Regions from separate parts of the Rhodovulum sulfidophilum DSM 1374 genome, predicted to be linked through region 3. Evidence: riboswitches for the same ligand, from Rfam matches in the RefSeq annotation. Region 3 holds a riboswitch; each other region holds the start of a gene.

Region 1 (2,192 bases), 450 kb from region 3:
GCCTGCAGCAGAAGCCCCACGAACAGCGCCGGAAAGGCGGCCCAGCCGAGCACCAGCCCGGCCAGACCGTTCAGGATCAGGTGCACCGAGGACGGGCCGATGGGCACATGGATCAGCGAGGCCACGAAGAAGCTGGCCGAGAGCATCCCGGCAGCGGGGATCTTTTCCAGCGTCAGGTCGCGCAGGCCGCGCGCCAGGCCCCCCGCAGCCAGCACCGCGCCGCCGATCACAACGGGCGCCGCCAGCGCCCCGTCCACGATATGCATGGGTCCGTCCCTATTTCAGATCGAAGGCGCGGATCCAGAGGACCGCATCCTGGCTGAGCTCCTTGCCCTCGTATTCGGTATCGGGCCCGACCCCCAGCGCGGCAAAGCCCCAATAGCCCGCCTTCGGCACGCCGAAGGTGAAATAGCCGTTCTCGTCGGAAACCGCGACGATCGCGCCGCCCGGCATCGGCCCGGCAATGGCGGGTTTGGGCGCATCCGTCTCCATGTCGGGCTCGGCCGCCATGTATTCGATCTCGATCTCGGCGCCCGCGACCGGCGCCCCCTCCGACAGCACCCGCCCGGTGAAGGTCGAGCCCGCGATCACGTTATAGGGTTTGACCAGCGGCAGGATCTCGGCCTTGAGCCCCTGCGGGCCGTCCCAGTCGGTCGGCATCTGGCCGCGGTTCACATAGGTCTTGGTGATCTGCTGGATGAAGATGTCCTCGGACTCTTCGTAATAGGGGGCAGGCACCGTCACCAGAACGTAATCGCCCATCCGCTTGACCGGCAGGCTGCCATCCCAGGCCACCGCCTCGTTCAGCGGGCCGTGAAAGACCGTCTGGCTGAGCGTCGGTTTGAGATCGATCCGCTCGCCGCGATGGATGGCGTAGAATTCCAGCGGCTCGCCCATATCCATGACCGGGCCGCTTTCCTGCGGATGCCAGAAGATCAGCTTGACCGGCACATCGCCGGGCGCGTCGATGAGGCTTTCCTCGGTATAGGCCAGCTGGAAATGCGCCGCCGCAACCCCGGGAACGAGGGTCAGGGCGAGCGCGGCGGTCACGAGATTGCCGTGGAAGATCAAGGTCGTTGCCTTTCAACATGGGCGGCCGGACAGGCCGCGGGTGAAAGGACGAACGGGATGAGAGGCTCGGAAGCGGCCGGATTGCGGCCGATCCGGGCCAGACGCGCACCCCGGCGTCCGGTGGAAACCGCCCCCATGCGGGGGGAGGCGGGCGGCCGGCAGGTCTCCTGGCTCGCGGGTCGTCGCTTGGCTGGCCTTCCCGGGGGACATCCCCAGTGGCACTCTCAGCCGCGCTCGCCGCTTACAGTTGCGGGGGCAGCCGCGGAATAGCGCGTCCTTCAGGACGGGCGCACCGCGTTCCCTTTTCACGTCCGGGCCATCGGGGCCCGGGCGAACCGGTCACGGATCCGTCATCGCAAGCGCCGCCCGCCTTGTCAATCCGGCCACTCCTGCGCCCGGCCGCCGCAGCGCCGCCCGGGCGCAGGTCCGTTACGTCACGACCCCGATCCGTATGGGGGCCGTGGTTCGGATTTGACGCCCGCCCTGCGCCGCCCTAGCTCCGCCGGGACATCCAAAGCGAGGGAAAGAGCCCATGACCGCCCGCGACCCCGTCTCCGACGACGATGCCCGCCACGCCGCCAAGATGGCCAAGAAGAAGGCCGCCCGCGACAAGATCATGGCCGGCAAGAGCGACGAGAAGGGGCTGATCCTGGTGCATACCGGCACCGGCAAGGGCAAGTCCTCCTCGGGCTTCGGGATGATCCTGCGCTGCATCGCCCACCAGATGCCCTGCGCCGTCGTCCAGTTCGTCAAGGGTGCCTGGGATACCGGCGAGCGGCGGCTGCTGACCTCGCATTTCGGCGATCTCTGCCAGTTCCACGCCATGGGCGAGGGCTTCACCTGGGAAACCCAGGACCGCGCCCGCGACATCGCCGCCGCCGAAAAGGGCTGGGAGAAGGCGAAGGAGCTGATCCGCGACCCCGAGATCCGGATGGTGCTGCTGGACGAGATCAACATCGCGCTGCGCTACGGCTATCTCGACCCGGCCGAGGTGGTGGCCTTCCTGCAGGCCGACAAGCCCGCCCTGACCCATGTCGTGCTGACCGGCCGCAACGCCCCCGAGGAGGTGATCGAGGCGGCCGATCTGGTGACCGAGATGACGCTGATCAAGCACCCGTTCC
Region 2 (2,192 bases), 1.6 Mb from region 3:
GGGGCGGCATCGGCAAGGCAGATGTAGACGAGGCCCTCCAGTTCACGACAGTGAACCGGTTTCAGCCCATGCGCCGAGGCGTCGAAATCGGGGCCCATGTCCCGCGCCCAGAGGAGCCGGCCGTCAAGCTCGTAGGTCCATTGGTGATAGGGGCAGACGAGCTTCGGCAGGTTGCCCTTCGCGCCCTTGCAGATGATCGAGCCGCGATGGCGGCAGGAATTGTGGAAGGCGCGGATCGTCCCGTCCTGACCGCGCACGAGGATCACGCGGTAGGCGCCAACCTTGTGCGTGACGAAAGATCCCGGCTTTTCAAGCTCGCAGGCCGGGATCGCGAAGAGCCAGTCGCGATACCAGATGGTCTCCAGATCCGCCTCGAAAATGGCGGGATCGGTGTAGAAGGGCCGCTCGAGCGCATAGCCCGGTTTGCGTTCGGCCAGAAGACGCGGAAGATCGTGTTTCATCTGCGGTGTTCCTGCCCGCGCCCCGCGGGTCGAATGCTGGGGCGGAGGACGGGCAGTGCCGGGAGGGATGGCGTCCGGCCACCCCCACACGGGCGTCTGCACCGCCACCCGCGGTTGACGTCTCATGCAAGGCTGGTTTCCGGACTTCGGGCATGGCCTTCTGGCCAGGCATGACGCCTTCCCGGAGCATGTCGCCCCAGTGGTTTTCGCCATGCCCTTCGCGCCGTTACCGTTGCGGGGGCAGTGCCGGAATTGCACCGGCTTCCCAATTCTCCGCTGTCACCAGCGGCACCTTGCCCTTTCTGTTTACCAAGCCGGCCTCCCGCAGCTTACACGAAAACGACTTCGTCGAGCTGGAAAGCGCCACGCCCAAGGGCGTTCTTTGGCGAAACCAATACCTATATATTGACACCAATCGTCGCAGCCCCTCAATATGCAGATGCTTTGGTGCCCGCGACTCGCGTCAAGGGCCAAGAGGGAAGCCGGTGCAAATCCGGCACTGCCCCCGCAACTGTAAGCGGCGAGCGACGCTGACACGCCACTGGGATGCGTCCCGGGAAGGCCGGCCGAGCAACGACCCGCAAGCCAGGAAACCTGCCAGAGCGCAAAAGATGACGACCGAAGGCGGAGGGCCTCGGGGCGCACATGCGAGATTGGCAGACGACACCATTCGTCACGCCAGGCTGTGTCCCTTGCCTGAAGAACAATGAAAGGGGACCAGCAATGTCCATCATCGTCTATTCCAAGCCGGCCTGCGTGCAATGTACGGCCACCACCCGCGCGCTCGAGGCCCGCGGCCTTCCCTACGAGCTGATCGACCTGACCGAGGACGACAAGGCTTTCGCCCATGTCTCGGAACTGGGCTACCGGCAGTTGCCGGTCGTGGTCGCGGGCAAGGATCACTGGGCGGGCTTCCGTCCCGACCTGATCGGCCGGCTGGCCTGAGCGCCATGGCGGGGCTCGTCTATTTTTCCTCACGCTCGGGCAACACGGCGCGCTTCGTCGAGCGGCTGGGCCTGCCTGCGGTGCGGATCCCGATCTCGGGCGACGATCTGCCCCGCCCCGATACGCCCTTCGCGCTGATCTGCCCGACCTATGCCGATGGCGAAGGGCGCGGCGCGGTGCCGAAACAGGTAATCCGCTTTCTCAACGACCCCGCACGGCGCGCGCTCCTGCGGGGCGTGATCGCCAGCGGCAACCGCAATTTCGGCACCACCTATGCGCTGTCCGGCGAGGTCATCTCGCGCAAGTGCAGGGTGCCGGTGCTCTACCGTTTCGAGCTTGCCGGCACCGATACCGATATCGCCCGCGTTCGCGATGGGTTGGACAAATTCTGGGAGATGGAATGCTTGACCGTGTAACCGACGCAAAACCGGCAAAGCCCGACAGCACGCTCGACTACCACGCGCTGAACGCGATGTTGAACCTCTATGACGAGGACGGGACCATCCGTTTCGAGGCCGACCGCATGGCCGCGCGGCAGTATTTCCTGCAGCACGTCAACCGGAACACGGTCTTCTTCCACTCGCTCGACGAGAAGCTCGGCTATCTCGTGGACGAGGGGTATTACGAGGCCGACGTGCTTGACCAGTATCCGCGCGCCTTCCTGCATCGGATCTGGGACGCGGCCTATGCCAGGAAGTTCCGCTTTCCGACCTTCCTCGGGGCCTTCAAATACTACACCAGCTACACGCTGAAGACCCGCGACGGGCAGCGCTACCTCGAGCGCTA
Region 3 (2,192 bases):
CGCCTTACCCAGCGCGCCGTCGCGCGCGAGACAGGGATACTTCGTGAAGGCCCCCAAAACAGCGTGGGTCAGCCGCATGCCGCCCTCGCGCCGGGACATCTCCAGCCGGGTCAGGATCCGAAAGCCCTGGGCATTGCCCTCGAAATGCTCGAACTCGCGGCGCTGGCCCTCACTCAGATCCGCACCGAAGGGCTTTCGCATCTCGAACCATTCCGAAATCGCATCCTCGCCCGCATGGCCGAAGGGCGGGTTGCCGATGTCATGGGCGGCACAGGCCGCCTGCAGGATATAGGACAGGTCGTGCCCGGCGCCGTCGAGCAGGATGCTCTTCGCGGCCAGCGCCTGCCCGACCTCGAACCCAAGCGAGCGGCCCACGCTGCTGGTCTCGAGGCTGTGGATCATCCGGTGATGCAGGTGGTCGTTCTCGTAAAGCGGATGCACCTGGGTCTTGTTGGCCAGGCGCCGGAACGGCTGCGAGAAGATCACCCGGTCGAGATCGGCCAGAAACGCCGGACGCCGCCTATCGCGCGCCGCGCGCGTTTCGGCCTCATCCGGGGCAGGCTCGCGCTGCTCGTGCCGAGCCTTCGTCAGAAGCCCTTGCCATTCCATATGTTCCATCGCTTTCCCCTCCGGCAGATCGGCGCCAGCATAGCGGCTTCAGCTTGCGGCGACAGCGCCGATCGCCTACCCCGCCCACCAGAGCCGGGATGGCGGTGCGAGGACCCCGGCAAAGAGACCCGTATCCCGCATTGCCGCGCGACTGTCAGTGACCCGGCCCGATGACAGGGCCCGGGGGGTGCGCGAAGGTCGCACCCGCTACATGTTGACAATACGCCCCCGCAAACATCAATATACTGTTGCTTTGGTTCCCGCGGTTTGCGCCGTGGGCGAAGAGGGAAGCCGGTGAGAGTCCGGCACTGCCCCCGCAACTGTCAGCGGCAAGCCGCGGCCCCTTGATCCACTGGCGCAAGACGCCGGGAAGGAGGGCCAGGGCGTCCGAGCCGCGAAGTCAGGAGACCTGCCAGAGCGGACCGAACGACCGCGAGCGGTGGGCTCGGGTGCGTGCGTCGGACCGGCGGGTCCGCGTGCCTCCCTGCGTGCCGCCCCTGACCAGAACCGAAAGCGAACCGCCATGACCGCCCCCTCGCCCCGTTCCGTCGCCAACCGCGACGGCCAGATCGTTCCCTTCGACGCCGGCCGGATCGCCCGGGCCATCGCCCGTGCGGGCGAGGCCACCGGCGAATTCGGCGCCGAGGAGGCCGCCCATCTCACCGCCCAGGTGGTGCGGGTGCTGAGCTTCCGCCACGCGGATGGCACGCCCGATATCGAGGAAATCCAGGATGCCGTCGAACAGGCCCTGATCGGCGCCAACCGGATCGCGACGGTGCGCGCCTACGCCGTCTATCGCGCCCAGCATGCGCGGCTGCGCGAGGACCGGCAGGTGCTGGTCGATGTCGAAAGCTCGATCAACGAATATCTCGACCGCTCGGACTGGCGGGTGAATGCCAATGCCAATCAGGGCTATTCGCTGGGCGGCATGATCCTGAACACCTCGGGCAAGGTGACGGCGAATTACTGGCTGAGCCATATCTACCCGCCGGAAGTCGGCCAGGCGCATCGCGACGGCGACATCCATATCCACGATCTCGACATGTTCGCGGGCTATTGCGCGGGCTGGTCGCTGAGGACGCTGTTGCGCGAGGGGCTGAACGGGGTGCCCGGCAGCATCGAATCCGGTCCGCCGATGCACCTGACCAGCGCGCTCGGCCAGATCGTCAATTTCCTCGGCACTCTGCAGAACGAATGGGCGGGCGCCCAGGCTTTCAGCTCGTTCGACACCTATCTGGCGCCCTATGTGCGGATCGACGGGCTGGATTACGCCGCCGTCCGTCAGGCGATGCAGGAATTCATCTACAATCTCAACGTGCCCTCGCGCTGGGGCACCCAGACGCCCTTCACCAACCTGACCTTCGACTGGACCTGCCCGGATGACCTGAAGGACCAGGTGCCGGTGATCGGCGGGCGCGAGGCCGATTTCGCCTATGGCGCGTTGCAGTCCGAGATGGACATGATCAACCGCGCCTATATGGAGGTGATGACCGCGGGCGATGCCAAGGGTCGGGTCTTCACCTTCCCGATCCCGACCTACAACATCACTCCCGATTTTCCGTGGGAGAGCGAAAATGCCGGTT
Region 4 (2,192 bases), on a different replicon from region 3:
GAGAGCGGCGCACCCCGGCCGGTCGGGACCCTGCCGGAAGATCCCGGCGCAAGGGCGCCCGCAGGAGACAAGACGGGGCCTGTCTCCGGTCCGGGAGCGGCGGGACGGGCCTTCACGCGCCGCCCCGCCAGCCTCTTGCCTCAGCTTTCGCCCCAGATCGCCTCTGCGGTCTTCACCACCAGTTCCAGCTTGCGCTTCTGGTCGTCCTCGGTGATCTCGTTGCCGTGCTCGGTCGAGGCGAACCCGCATTGGGGCGCGACCCCGAGCTGGTCGATATCGACATATTTCGATGCCTCGTCATATTTCGCCCTGATCCAGTCCAGCGATTCCAGCTTGCCGGTCTTGGTGGTGATGAAGCCGGGCATGACCCGCTTGCGGCCCTTCGGCAGACTGGCCAGAGGTTCCAGCCCCCCGGCGCGCTCGGTGTCGTATTCCATCAGGTAGATGTCGACCGAGGTGGTGTTGAAGATCGCATCGGCCGCGCCGTGATAGCCGCCTTCGGCCACATGCGACGACCGGAAATTGCCGCGGCACATATGCATCCCGATCACCATGTCGGCCGGGCGATCCTTGATCGCCTCTTCCAGCATCCAGGCATATTTGCGTACCAGCTCGTCGGGATCCTGGCCCATGGCGCGGCGCTCCTCGCGCTGTTTCTCGTCGCCGAGATAGGCGAAGAAGATGTCGTCCAGCTGCAGATAGCGGCAACCGGCCTTGTAGAAGGCGTGCACCGCCTTGCGGTAGGTCGCGGCGATGTCATGGAACATCAGCTCCTGATCCAGATAGGGCTTGTGCTCGATATTCTCGGGAACCATCCGGTAATGGCAGGCCGACGGGCCGGGGATCGAGATCTTGGCGATGCCCTCGCCCGGCGCCACCAGATCCCTGACATAGGTGAAATGCCGCAGCATCGGGTGATCGGCGGGGAAATTCAGCGGCCCGGTCAGATGCGCCTCGATGGGCGGGGTCTTGTGCTTTGTCTGGAACGGCAGGCTGCGGGTCGAGGGCTTCATGTCCAGCCCGGTCAGCATCCCCATGAAATCGTAATGCCAGAACTGGCGGCGAGCCTCGCCATCGGTGAAGACCCGGAGCCCGGCCTCCTTCTGCATCGCGACCAGGGCGGCGATTTCGCGGTCCTCGACGGCGCGGAGCTCGGCGCCTTTCAGGCCCTGCATCCTGGCCCCGGCAATCGCCTGCGGACGCAACAGCGAGCCGACATGATCTGCCCGGGGAAGCGCAGGGCGGAGGGAGGAGGAGGTATCTTCGGTCGTCATCGTGACATGCCTTTCGAACGGCCCGCGCTCGGCGCGCGCCGGAACTGGAAACGAAACCCCACGACGCGCGTCGCGGAGCGGCGGTGCCACCCTTGCGGAAAGCCGCTCCCGACACGCCCCACGCGGCCGGAACAGGTGATCGGTTCAGGCAGGTTTCCTGACTCGCGGATGAGCGCCTTGCCCGGCCTTCCCGGCGCGATCGGCCAGTGGCATGTCGGGCAGGCTGTCCGCCTACAGTTGCGGGGGCAGTTCCGGATCCGGCCGACGGGCCTTCCCGGATTCCCTTTTAACCGGACATCGATCCGGCACCTGAACGGCGCCAGAGATGCGAGAGCGGCGCGCGACTGTCAATGCGTCCCGCTGTCAGAAGTTTTCATGATAATAATGAGGTAGCTGCAGGGTCGGCCCCTGCGACCGCCCGGTCAGCGGGGTTTGCGCGCCCTGACATAGAGTTCCAGCTTGTGGCTGACGATCTCGAAGCCGTGCTTGCGGGCGATCTCTTCCTGAAGCCGCTCGATCTCGTCGGACCTGAATTCGACCACCTCGCCGGTCTCGAGATTGATGAAATGGTCGTGATGCTGTTCGGGCGCGGGTTCGTAGCGCAGGCGTCCGTCCTCGAACATGTGGCGTTCGATCAGCCCCTTCTCGGCAAGCTTGTTCATCGTCCGGTAGACGGTGGCGATGTTGATCCCCGGCTCGATGGCGGCAACCCGGCGGTGCAGTTCCTCGACATCGGGATGATCCCCGGACGCGTCCAGCACCTCGAGGATGACCCGGCGTTGCCCGGTGATGCGCAGACCGTGCCGCCGACAGATGTCGAGCAGGGACTCGTGATTGGCTTTGGTCATGGGGCGTCCGCTCCGTCCGTGATGTCGCGTGCCCGACATCGGAGCGGGCCGGTCGGGCTGAAGCGATCCC

Evidence for each region. Region 3 has a riboswitch for cobalamin ahead of A6W98_RS07810 (ribonucleoside triphosphate reductase). Riboswitches for the same ligand answer to the same signal wherever they lie in the genome.
Region 1: linked by a shared signal. The riboswitch ahead of A6W98_RS09935 (DUF4198 domain-containing protein) and the one ahead of A6W98_RS07810 (ribonucleoside triphosphate reductase) in region 3 are both predicted to bind cobalamin.
Region 2: linked by a shared signal. The riboswitch ahead of nrdH (glutaredoxin-like protein NrdH) and the one ahead of A6W98_RS07810 (ribonucleoside triphosphate reductase) in region 3 are both predicted to bind cobalamin.
Region 4: linked by a shared signal. The riboswitch ahead of A6W98_RS19565 (5-methyltetrahydropteroyltriglutamate--homocysteine S-methyltransferase) and the one ahead of A6W98_RS07810 (ribonucleoside triphosphate reductase) in region 3 are both predicted to bind cobalamin.

What each region holds. Positions count from the first base shown of each region.
Region 1 is NZ_CP015418.1:2,097,826-2,100,017, reverse strand. Features, by position in the region: gene cbiM (cobalt transporter CbiM) at 1-266, opposite strand, end outside; gene A6W98_RS09935 (DUF4198 domain-containing protein) at 277-1,071, opposite strand; cobalamin riboswitch at 1,212-1,426, opposite strand; gene cobO (cob(I)yrinic acid a,c-diamide adenosyltransferase) at 1,604-2,192, shown strand, end outside.
Region 2 is NZ_CP015418.1:68,029-70,220, reverse strand. Features, by position in the region: gene A6W98_RS00290 (aromatic ring-hydroxylating oxygenase subunit alpha) at 1-461, opposite strand, end outside; cobalamin riboswitch at 575-772, opposite strand; cobalamin riboswitch at 890-1,077, shown strand; gene nrdH (glutaredoxin-like protein NrdH) at 1,185-1,406, shown strand; gene nrdI (class Ib ribonucleoside-diphosphate reductase assembly flavoprotein NrdI) at 1,412-1,822, shown strand; gene nrdE (class 1b ribonucleoside-diphosphate reductase subunit alpha) at 1,807-2,192, shown strand, end outside.
Region 3 is NZ_CP015418.1:1,644,018-1,646,209, reverse strand. Features, by position in the region: gene dgt (dGTP triphosphohydrolase) at 1-618, opposite strand, end outside; cobalamin riboswitch at 847-1,040, shown strand; partial or broken gene A6W98_RS07810 (ribonucleoside triphosphate reductase) at 1,133-2,192, shown strand, end outside.
Region 4 is NZ_CP015419.1:98,597-100,788, reverse strand. Features, by position in the region: gene A6W98_RS19565 (5-methyltetrahydropteroyltriglutamate--homocysteine S-methyltransferase) at 141-1,274, opposite strand; cobalamin riboswitch at 1,405-1,602, opposite strand; gene A6W98_RS19560 (Fur family transcriptional regulator) at 1,697-2,122, opposite strand.